One region of the Mesorhizobium sp. C277A genome, then DNA from elsewhere that is predicted to be linked to it. Evidence: riboswitches for the same ligand, from Rfam matches in the RefSeq annotation. Region 1 holds a riboswitch; each other region holds the start of a gene.
What was found. Region 1 has a riboswitch for cobalamin ahead of NKK52_RS13455 (DUF1636 family protein). Riboswitches for the same ligand answer to the same signal wherever they lie in the genome.

Region 1 (3,271 bases):
CGCACCGCGAATTGCTGCGCATTTCTGCCCGCGCCCACGGCATCGCGACGTCGGGTGACCTGCGCGATTATTTCCGCTTGTCGCCGGCCGACATGAAGGGCCGGTTGGAGGAACTGGTCGAGATGGGCGAGTTGCTGCCGGTAAACGTCGAAGGTTGGGACAAGCCGGCTTACCTCTATAGGGACGCCCGCCTGCCGCGAAAGATCGAGGCCCGCGCCTTGCTGGCCCCCTTCGATCCGGTGGTCTTCGAGCGCGCGCGCACCGAGCGTCTCTTCGATTTCCGCTACCGCATCGAGATCTACACCCCGGCCGACAAGCGGCAATATGGCTATTACGTGCTGCCTTTCTTGCTCGGCGACAAGATCGTCGCCCGCGTCGACCTCAAGGCCGACCGGCCTGCGAGTGTCTTACGCGTCCACGCCGCCTATGCCGAAGCAGGCGCACCGCCTGAGACCACCGCACAGCTTTTCGAGGAACTAAAGGAGATGCAGGGCTGGCTTGGCCTTGAGCGCATCGAAGTGACGCCGGCCGGCAATCTGGGGCCGGCATTGGCTAGCGAGAGAGATGGCCAACCCTTGCAGCGTCTGTCATAGACGCCTCAATAAGCCTCGTAGGTTGTGCAATGGCATCGGACAAAGTGCTCGACATGATCCATGGCGCCCTCATTGCGCATGGAATAGATGCAGTCCGCAGAGATAGGGACGTCATGCTCCAATCGAAGCAGCTTCGGTTTGAGGCTGAGGTGTTCGAGACGAGTTCTGACGGCTGGTCCTGGAAATCTACATTTTTTCTCCGCTGCTTGATGTTCAGCCGGTCATTGAATCCTTTGCTGGCTTCGGCGACACGCGCGAACAGGAACTGAACCAGGCGTTTGAAAAGTTTCTCCGTGGTGTTTTCCATGTGGCCATTGAGGGACTGGCCGATCACGTCTGCGAGAACATGCAGGCCGAAATAGAGCTTTGGCAGCGAAGCAGCGCCAGTTGGAAGATCTGGCGAAAAGATGCCCGCTGGAAAATCTATAGCGGCCCGGTCATTTCCCAGGCCACAACCGAGCTATGCTCGCTGACACCAGGCTATCCAGCATTCTATGCCAAGCTGGAAAAGCTGTTCACAGCTTCGGTACCCCCCGGAAGCCATTTTGTCCGGACCTTTCTGGCAGGCTTGAAGGGCACGCTGATTAGTGCCGAAGTCCTTCTGGACAACGCGGTTTGGCATGAGGGACAGAATCTGGCTGTCGGTCATGACTGGGACTATAGCGATGGCTATCAAGCTATCCGACAGGTCATCCTGGCACTGCCGGAAGCCGGGACATGACAGCCCCTGCCGACATCGCCATGTCGTAGCCGTGCGTTGACACCGCTGCCTGCAAAAGCCTAAAATCCGCTCCAGACGGTCCCCTGCCCGCAACGGCAAGGGCCAAGAGGGAATGCGGTGCGGGACGAAAAAATCCCAAATCCGCGGCTGTCCCCGCAACTGTAAGCGAAGAGCCAAGGCCGAAAGCCACTGGGTAACACCGGGAAGGCGGCTAACCAAGGCAATGACTCGCGAGCCAGGAGACCTGCCGTCTGAGACAAAGTATCCGATCGCCTGGCGGGTTTCCGGGCAAGGAGCACGGTTTTTGGACCAGAACAGCAGTTTTTCGGCTGGCACAACGGACATTGCGTCCGGCGACAACGACGCCCTGACCGGCGTGACCGTCATCGTCTGCGCCTCCTGCCGCGATGAGACCGGTTCCGACGCCCATCCGCGCGCCGGCGAATTGCTGGCTGAGGACACAGGCCGCGCCGCTGCCGGCGATATCCGGGTCCGCACCGCCGAATGTCTCGGCAATTGCAAGCGCCGCCTCAGCGCCGCGATCCTGCGCGATGGCTGCTGGAGCTATGTCTTCGGCGATCTGACCGCAACCAGCGGCGCCGACCTCGTTACCGGCGCAAAGCTCTTCGCGACTTCGGCCGACGGCCTCATCCCGTGGCGCGGCCGGCCCGATAGCCTCAAGCGCGGCCTCGTTGCCCGCATCCCACCCCTCGACATGCTGAAGGACTGACGATGAACGCTTCAAACCCGGCCGCCAACCTCTCCCGTGTTCCCTGCACTGTCGTTACAGGCTTCCTCGGCGCCGGCAAGACGACGCTGGTCCGCCATCTCCTGGAAAATGCCGGCGGCAAGCGCATCGCCATCATCGTCAACGAGTTCGGCGACATCGGCATCGACGGGGAAATCCTGAAAGGCTGCGGCATCGACACCTGCCCCGAGGAAAACATCGTCGAACTGGCCAATGGCTGCATCTGCTGTACAGTCGCCGACGATTTCGTGCCCGCCCTCGACAAGATCCTCGCGCTGACACCGAAGGTTGACCACATCCTGATCGAGACCTCGGGCCTGGCTCTGCCCAAGCCGCTGGTCCAGGCGTTCCAGTGGCCGAGCGTGAAGAGCCGGGTAACCGTCGACGGTGTCATCGCCGTGGTAGACGGCCCGGCGCTGGCCGAAGGCCGCGTCGCCAACGACATGGACGCTTTGCAGGCACAGCGCGCTCAGGACGAGACGCTCGACCATGACGATCCTGTCGAAGAAGTGTTCGAGGACCAGATCGCCTGCGCCGATTTGATCATCCTGTCGAAGAGCGATCTGATGGACGCCCCCGGTTCGGCCCGCGCCAACGCCATCATCAATGAACATTCCGCCCGCGCGGTAAAAATCGTGCCGACTGCGCATGGCAAGGTCGACCCGTCGGTGCTGCTTGGCCTCGGTCTCACCGTCGAAGACGACATCGAGAACCGCAAGTCGCATCACGACGGCGCTTTCGATCATGAGCATGACGATTTCGACACCTTCATCGTCGACATCCCCTCGATCGCCAATCCCGACGACCTGGCCAAGCGCGTCGCCACCGCCGCCGAACAGGAAAACGTGTTGCGTGTAAAAGGCTTCGTCGATGTCGGCGGCAAGCCGATGCGACTTTTGCTGCAGGCCGTCGGCCCGCGCGTCAATCATTACTATGACCGCGCCTGGGCGGCTGAGGACGACCGCCGCTCGCGTCTTGTCGTCATTGGCCTGAAAGGACTGAACCGCCCGGCGATCGAGCGTATACTCGCCGGCTGATCCAAACCACGAGCCGAAATGCATATACTCACCACCACATCCGCCTCGCTCGACGATCTCGCCGAGCCCGTCGATCTCGGGCAGACGCCGGCGGATATCGTGGCGCTGTCCTTCACCGACAGCGACCTCGCCGGCCTCGCGGCGGCGTGGAAGGCCGATGCCGCCCGCCTGC
Region 2 (3,271 bases), 2.9 Mb from region 1:
CGCGGAATATCTTTTCGAGGGCGTGGTAGACTATGTCGAGCAACTCGGCGAGGTGCAGCTTGTCTATGTCGATATCGGCCGCGCTGACCTGCCGTTGGTGACCAAGCTGCCCGGCAATGTCGAGGTCAAGCGCGGGGCAAAGCTGCGACTGACCGCGGATGCCGGGGACCTGCACATCTTCGACGCCGATGGGCACTCCTTCTCGCTCAAGCCGGTGGAAGTGAAGGCGGCTTGAGATAGCTGCGTCGTACAGGCATGAAAAAAGAGCGGCGGGCCAGGCCCGCCGCTCTTTTTTTAAGCTTCGGCTGTTAGTTGTTGCCGAACCGATCCCTGTCGCTGCTCTGAGGAACGAACTTCTGTTGGTCGTTCGACGAGTTCAGCAGCTTGTAGACCGCCGAGTTGGTGCCGGTCGACGAAGTGCGGGTGGTGTCGACGGCAGCGGCCGGCTGGTTGGCGCCATTGGAGCCATAATTGTCGCTGCCGGCAAAGGCAGCGCTCGAAATAGCCAGAACGGCTGCGGTGGCAAGAACGATCTTCTTCATTTTAGTCTCCTGAATTTTTCTGATGCCGCCAGCTGCAGCGGATAAGCCCGCCACGTGCTGGAAACCGGCTTTTAGCGGCCGAAAAGGTTACGGTCGGCACCGTGGGCAGGCGCCTGCTCGGCTGGAGCCGACTTCTCAACCGAAGCCGTATGGCCACTATCGGTCGACGTAATCGCAGGCTGGTTGGCGCCGTTCGAACCGTAGTTGTCGCTGCCGGCGAAAGCGCTGCCGGAGATGGCCAAAACGGCGGCGGCAGCAAGGATGATCTTTTTCATTTCAATACTCCTGAATTTTTTGGGATCCCGAGAGCGACGGGTTAGCCGCCCTTCTTTGGTCGGGATCAGCGATTGCCGTAGAGGTCGCGGTCGGCGCCCTGAACGACAGGCTGCTTGTCAGCGTGCGCCGGCTTCTGAATGGAAGCCGTATACGAGCTGTCGACCGAGACGGCTGGCTGGTTCGCACCATTGGAACCGTAATTGTCGCTACCGGCGAAGGCGCTGCCGGTGATCGCCAAAACGGCTGCGGCAGTGAGGATGATCTTTTTCATTTTTAGTACTCCAGTTTGTCTGTCCGTCTAGCGGCGTGTCTTGGGAGGAATTCGCGTCGTTCGGACAGCCCCGATGTGGGAAAGCCATAGGCTGGTTTCCAATCACGAAGTTGTTCCGTGTGGACCACGGTCCTGCACCTTGAAATTGTGCCAGGAAGTTCCTCTATGGTCATTTATCGCATTGTTTTCAGTTGCTTATGTCGAACCGAGTGGTTCGCTCCGGTGTCGGTTTCCGGGCCGTCGTTCACACCGTCCTGCACGCATTGTCAACAGAAACGAACCGTTCGGTTCGATTAGAGATTGCTAATAGTAACTTTTCGATACCGTTGAGCCCTTTTTGCCCCCGATCGGAACTGGATCCGCAGCGATTCGAAACGGCGATGATAGCGCCGCAAGACAGGATCTCAGCCCTTCGGTGGTCGGCGGGGCGTATGCCGCGCGTGTCGCGCCGCATGGATATGATGTCGCTTTCATGCCGACGTCGCGATCGCTGCCGTGATTAGATGATCGCATCTCAGGTGCCGCTTCGTGACGACGCAGCGGAGAATTGGGAAGCCGGTCAGAATCCGGCGCTGCCCCCGCAACGGTGGTGGAGTTGAAGTCGCAACGGGAGACCACTGGGCAGCAGCCTGGGAAGGTGTCGCGATGGTCCGCAAGGACAACTCCAGAGCCCGGAAACCAGCCCGAGATGCATAGACTCGACTGATCGCGGTGGGCGGTCAAGAGGTGGATAGTGCATGTCCGGCGCCGCGCCGGCCTGCGTCCGATCCTTCCTCCATCACCACCAAGTTCAGTCCTTAAACCACGAGGACAGAACTATGGATACGCGCAACGACATGCTGAGGCTCCTGAACGGCCGCAAGCAAGGCTTTTCGCTGGAACAGCCCTTCTACACCGACCCGGACTATTTCAAGCTCGACATGGAGCTTATCTGGTATCGCGACTGGCTGTTCATCGGCCATGATTGCGAACTGCCGAAGCCCGGCAGCTATATCACCGTGCAGATCGGCGATTATCCGGTGGTGCTGGTCCGCGACCAGAAGGGCAACATCAACGCCTTTCACAATTCCTGCCGCCATCGCGGCAGCCGTGTCTGCAACACTGAGAAGGGCATGGCGGCAAAGCTTGTCTGCCCCTATCACCAGTGGACCTACGAGCTTGACGGCCGGCTGCTGTTTGCCCGCCAGATGGCCGACGGTTTCGACAAGAGCCAGTTCGGCCTGAAGCCCGTCGCCTGCGAGAGCGTCGGCGGCTACATCTTCATCTGCCTGGCAAAAGAACCTGCCGACTTTGCCCCGATGCGCGCCATGATAGAGCCCTACCTCAAGCCGCACCGGCTGAATGAAGCCAAGGTCGCCTTCGAGAGCACCATCATCGAGAAGGGCAACTGGAAGCTGGTCTGGGAAAACAACCGCGAATGCTATCACTGCGCCGGCAATCATCCAGAGCTGTGCAAGACATTCCCCGAAGCGCCGACGGTGACCGGCGTGCAGGGCGCCGACAGCGATCCGGAGATGCTGGCGCACTGGGCGAAATGCGAGGCGGCGGGCCTGCCGAGCAAGTTCCGCATCGATCCGGCCGGGCAATACCGCGCCACCCGCGCGCCGCTGCTGCGCGATGCCGTCAGCTACACGATGTCCGGAAAGCGCGCGGTGACGAAGAACCTGTCCGACACTGTTGCCGCCGACCGCATCGGCACCTTGATGCACTACCACTATCCGACGACCTGGAACCACATACTGATCGACCATGCGGTCACCTTCCGGGTGCTGCCGATCAGCGCCACCGAAACCGCGGTGACGACCAAGTGGCTGGTGCACAAGGATGCGGTCGAGGGGGTCGACTACAACCTTGAGGAGCTCACCCATGTCTGGACCGAGACCAACGACCAGGACCGCCGCATCGTCGAGGAAAACGCCTTTGGCATCCTGTCTCCGGCCTATGAGCCCGGCCCCTATTCGGAGCTGCACGAGGGCGGCGTGATCCAGTTCGTCGAATGGTACGCGGCCTTCATCGGCCCGCGCCTTGCCGAAGGCGGCCGGCCGGCGCTACGCAGCGTCGCGTGAGCTGGAGCAGGCGAAGAGGGACCAGAGGATGAATGCGATGACGGATCTTGGGCTCTATCGCCATCTTGACCAGATGGCGCCGTGGAACGATAGGCTGCAGGTGCTGGAAGTGATCG
Region 3 (3,271 bases), on a different contig from region 1:
TCGAGGCCTCCGGCGGCAGTGCCGGCAACACGGCGGCCGGCGTAGCCAGCTTCGGCGGACGCGCCGCGTTCTTCGGCAAGGTGTCGAACGATCCGCTCGGCGAAATCTACGCGCATGACATCCATGCCCAGGGCGTCGCCTTCGACACCAGGCCGCTTGAGGGCCAGCCGCCGACAGCGCGATCGATGATCTTCGTCACCCCCGATGGCGAGCGTTCGATGAACACCTATCTCGGCGCCTGCATCGAACTCGGGCCGGAAGACGTCGAGGCCGACAAGGCGTCAGGCGCCAAGGTGACCTATTTCGAGGGCTATCTGTGGGATCCGCCGCGCGCCAAGGAGGCGATCCGGCAGACGGCGAAGCTCGCACACGAGGCCGGACGCGAAGTGTCGATGACGTTGTCGGATTCGTTCTGCGTCGACCGCTACCGGGACGAGTTCCTCGAGCTGATGCGCTCGGGCACTGTCGACATCGTCTTTGCCAACAGCCACGAGATCAAGTCGCTCTACCAGACAAAATCCTTCGACGAGGCGCTGGCTCAGATCCGCAAGGACTGCAAGATTGCCGCCGTCACCCGTTCCGAAAAAGGCTCGGTGATCGTGCGCGGCGACGAGACCGTGGTCATCGAGGCGACCGCCATCAAGGAGTTGGTCGACACCACCGGCGCCGGCGACCTCTACGCCGCCGGTTTCCTGCATGGCTACACGCAGGGCCGCAACCTCAAGACCTGCGGCGACCTTGGCTCGCTGGCGGCCGGCCTGGTGATCCAGCAGATCGGCCCAAGGCCAAGGCAGAATTTGCGCCGCGAGGCGGAAGGGGCTGGGTTGCTGTAGATGCGCGGGCAACTAACCAGCCGCCCTACTGACGCGATGACCGCAGTGGCGGAACTGTGTCAAAGCTCGCTGATAGCGACAGCCATTCGCTTCGGAGAACTGACCCATGCTGCTGCCGTGAAGCTCGCTGGAGGAGCGGTGCAAGGCGTGCTTGCCATGACGGCATTCACCGTCATCCAGATCGTCACCAGCATTTTCCAGAAGCTCAGCTTGGGGAAGGCCAGTAAGGTTCCTGAGGTAACGGAGAACTCGCGGCGTCCGTCGGACTTGACTTGCGATCACGTCCCACGATGCCGAATGCGGGCAGCAGACTGAATATTTCACAATGCTAGACAAAGGCGTAAAACGCGACCATATAACGACATAAACATTTCATTATGCGTCATTGACAAAGAGCGGGTTGCTGTGATTGTCTGCTGTTGTGGTTCTCGCGTACGGTGCTGCCGCAGCGGAGCTAAGAGGGAAGCCGGTGCGATGCCGGCGCTGCCCCCGCAACTGTTAGCGGCGAGCCAATCCACTCATGTCACTGAGGCGAATACCCTCGGGAAGACGGGTAGAGGCTATGACCCCGCGAGCCAGGAGACCTGCCACGGCGAATTACGTCCACGGGCGGGGTGTCTCGGTGGCCGCTGCAACCGGCGTGCCGGCCTGCTAGCGCCTCCTTGTCACCGACGCCCCCAACCATCGGGGTATGACATGACTGTCTCTCAGCAAATTCCTGTAGCAACGCTCGGCGTGCCGCGCTTCGGTCGTCGGCGAGAACTGAAATTCGCCCTCGAAAGCTACTGGTCCGGAACATCGTCCGCTGGCGACCTTCTTGCGACGTCGAAGGCGCTCCGTGCCGCTAGCTGGGAAGAGCAGCGCGATCGCGGCGTGTCGAAAATCCCGTCGAACGACTTCTCGCTTTACGACCATGTGCTCGACACCGCAGCCATGGTCGGGGCCATTCCATCCCGGTACGGCTGGAATAGCGGCGAGGTCCCACTTGACATCTACTTCGCAATGGCGCGCGGCAACCAGGGTCAGACGGAGGATTGTGGACACGCTGGTCACCAGGAGGAGGCTCATGGACCTGGTGTAACCGCGATGGAAATGACCAAGTGGTTTGACACCAACTACCACTACATTGTGCCGGAACTCGATGATGATCAGACGTTCGCCCTCTCGTCATCGAAGCCGGTCGATTACTTCCTCGAGGCTAAAGCTCTCGGCATACACACACGCCCAGTCATCCTTGGACCCATCACCTTCCTCAAGGTGGCGAAATCGCGTGCCGAAGGGTTCGGTCCCATCGCGCTCCTACCGCGGCTGCTGCCCGTTTACGAGCAAGTCCTGCAGAGGCTGAAGCTGTCGGGAGCCGACTGGGTGCAGATCGATGAGCCAGCGCTTGTCCTCGATCTGAACCCGAACGAACGAGCTGCGTTCGAATTCGCCTATGGCCAGCTGTCGAAAGCCGCGCCCGAGCTGAAGATCATGCTGGCTACGTATTTCGGGTCGCTGGGAGACAATCTCGAAACCGCGGTTTCTCTGCCCCTGGCCGGCCTGCATATTGATCTCGTGCGCGCTCCCGAGCAGCTGGAAACGGTGGGTCGGCTCGCTCCGAAGGATCTGGTGCTCTCGCTCGGCTTGATCGATGGCCGCAACGTCTGGCGTGCGAACCTGCCCGCCATTCTCGACCGCATCAAACCGATCGTCGCCGGCTGGCCCTTGGACCGCGTCGAAATTGCGCCTTCTTGCTCGATGCTGCATGTGCCGATTGACCTGCGCATGGAGACGGAACTCGAGGCCGACATCAGGTCGTGGCTCGCCTTCGCGGCCCAGAAGACCGACGAGCTGGTCTTGCTGGCCCGGGCCCTTTCCAAAGGCAGGGATGCGGTGGCAGCCGCGTTGAAAGCTTCTGCCGAGGCTGCCGCCACTCGCTTGACGTCCACGAAGATCCATGACCCGCTTGTTGAGGGGCGGATCGCCAGCATTGACCATAGCATGAAACGACGAGAGAGCGCTTTTGGCGAGCGCTCCAGAGTCCAGGCCGGCACGCTCGGGCTGCCGCCGTTCCCGACGACGACAATCGGGTCCTTCCCGCAGACGCCGCAGGTACGCCGCGCGCGGTCCGCTCATGCGAAGGGCCAGCTCAGTTATGTCGACTACGAGATTTTCCTGAAGAAGGAGATCGAGTCAGCAATTCGTTGGCAGGAAGAGATCGGGCTGGACGTGCTGGTGCACGGTGAGTTCGAACGAAACGATATGGTACAGCATTTCGGCGAGCAGCTGTCCGGCTTCGCCTTCACTCAGCATGCCTGGGTGCAAAGCTATGGGTCGCGTTACGTGCGTCCCCCCATCATCTTCGGGGACGTATCGAGGCCCAATCCGATGACGGTGCGCTGGTGGCAATTCGCCCAGTCGCTTACGGAAAAGCCCGTGAAGGGAATGCTCACAGG

Region 2: linked by a shared signal. The riboswitch ahead of NKK52_RS27450 (aromatic ring-hydroxylating oxygenase subunit alpha) and the one ahead of NKK52_RS13455 (DUF1636 family protein) in region 1 are both predicted to bind cobalamin.
Region 3: linked by a shared signal. The riboswitch ahead of metE (5-methyltetrahydropteroyltriglutamate--homocysteine S-methyltransferase) and the one ahead of NKK52_RS13455 (DUF1636 family protein) in region 1 are both predicted to bind cobalamin.

Annotation. Positions count from the first base shown of each region.
Region 1 covers NZ_JAMYVW010000002.1:2,688,773-2,692,043, forward strand. Annotated here, with positions in the region: gene NKK52_RS13445 (winged helix-turn-helix domain-containing protein) at 1-593, shown strand, start outside; gene NKK52_RS13450 (DUF6348 family protein) at 784-1,314, shown strand; cobalamin riboswitch at 1,374-1,580, shown strand; gene NKK52_RS13455 (DUF1636 family protein) at 1,619-2,044, shown strand; gene cobW (cobalamin biosynthesis protein CobW) at 2,047-3,099, shown strand; gene cobN (cobaltochelatase subunit CobN) at 3,118-3,271, shown strand, end outside.
Region 2 covers NZ_JAMYVW010000002.1:5,556,096-5,559,366, forward strand. Annotated here, with positions in the region: gene NKK52_RS27430 (ABC transporter ATP-binding protein) at 1-235, shown strand, start outside; gene NKK52_RS27435 (DUF680 domain-containing protein) at 309-542, opposite strand; gene NKK52_RS27440 (DUF680 domain-containing protein) at 614-817, opposite strand; gene NKK52_RS27445 (DUF680 domain-containing protein) at 883-1,089, opposite strand; cobalamin riboswitch at 1,589-1,790, shown strand; gene NKK52_RS27450 (aromatic ring-hydroxylating oxygenase subunit alpha) at 1,908-3,155, shown strand; gene NKK52_RS27455 (FAD-binding oxidoreductase) at 3,193-3,271, shown strand, end outside.
Region 3 covers NZ_JAMYVW010000004.1:245,761-249,031, reverse strand. Annotated here, with positions in the region: gene NKK52_RS30800 (adenosine kinase) at 1-833, shown strand, start outside; cobalamin riboswitch at 1,239-1,439, shown strand; gene metE (5-methyltetrahydropteroyltriglutamate--homocysteine S-methyltransferase) at 1,530-3,271, shown strand, end outside.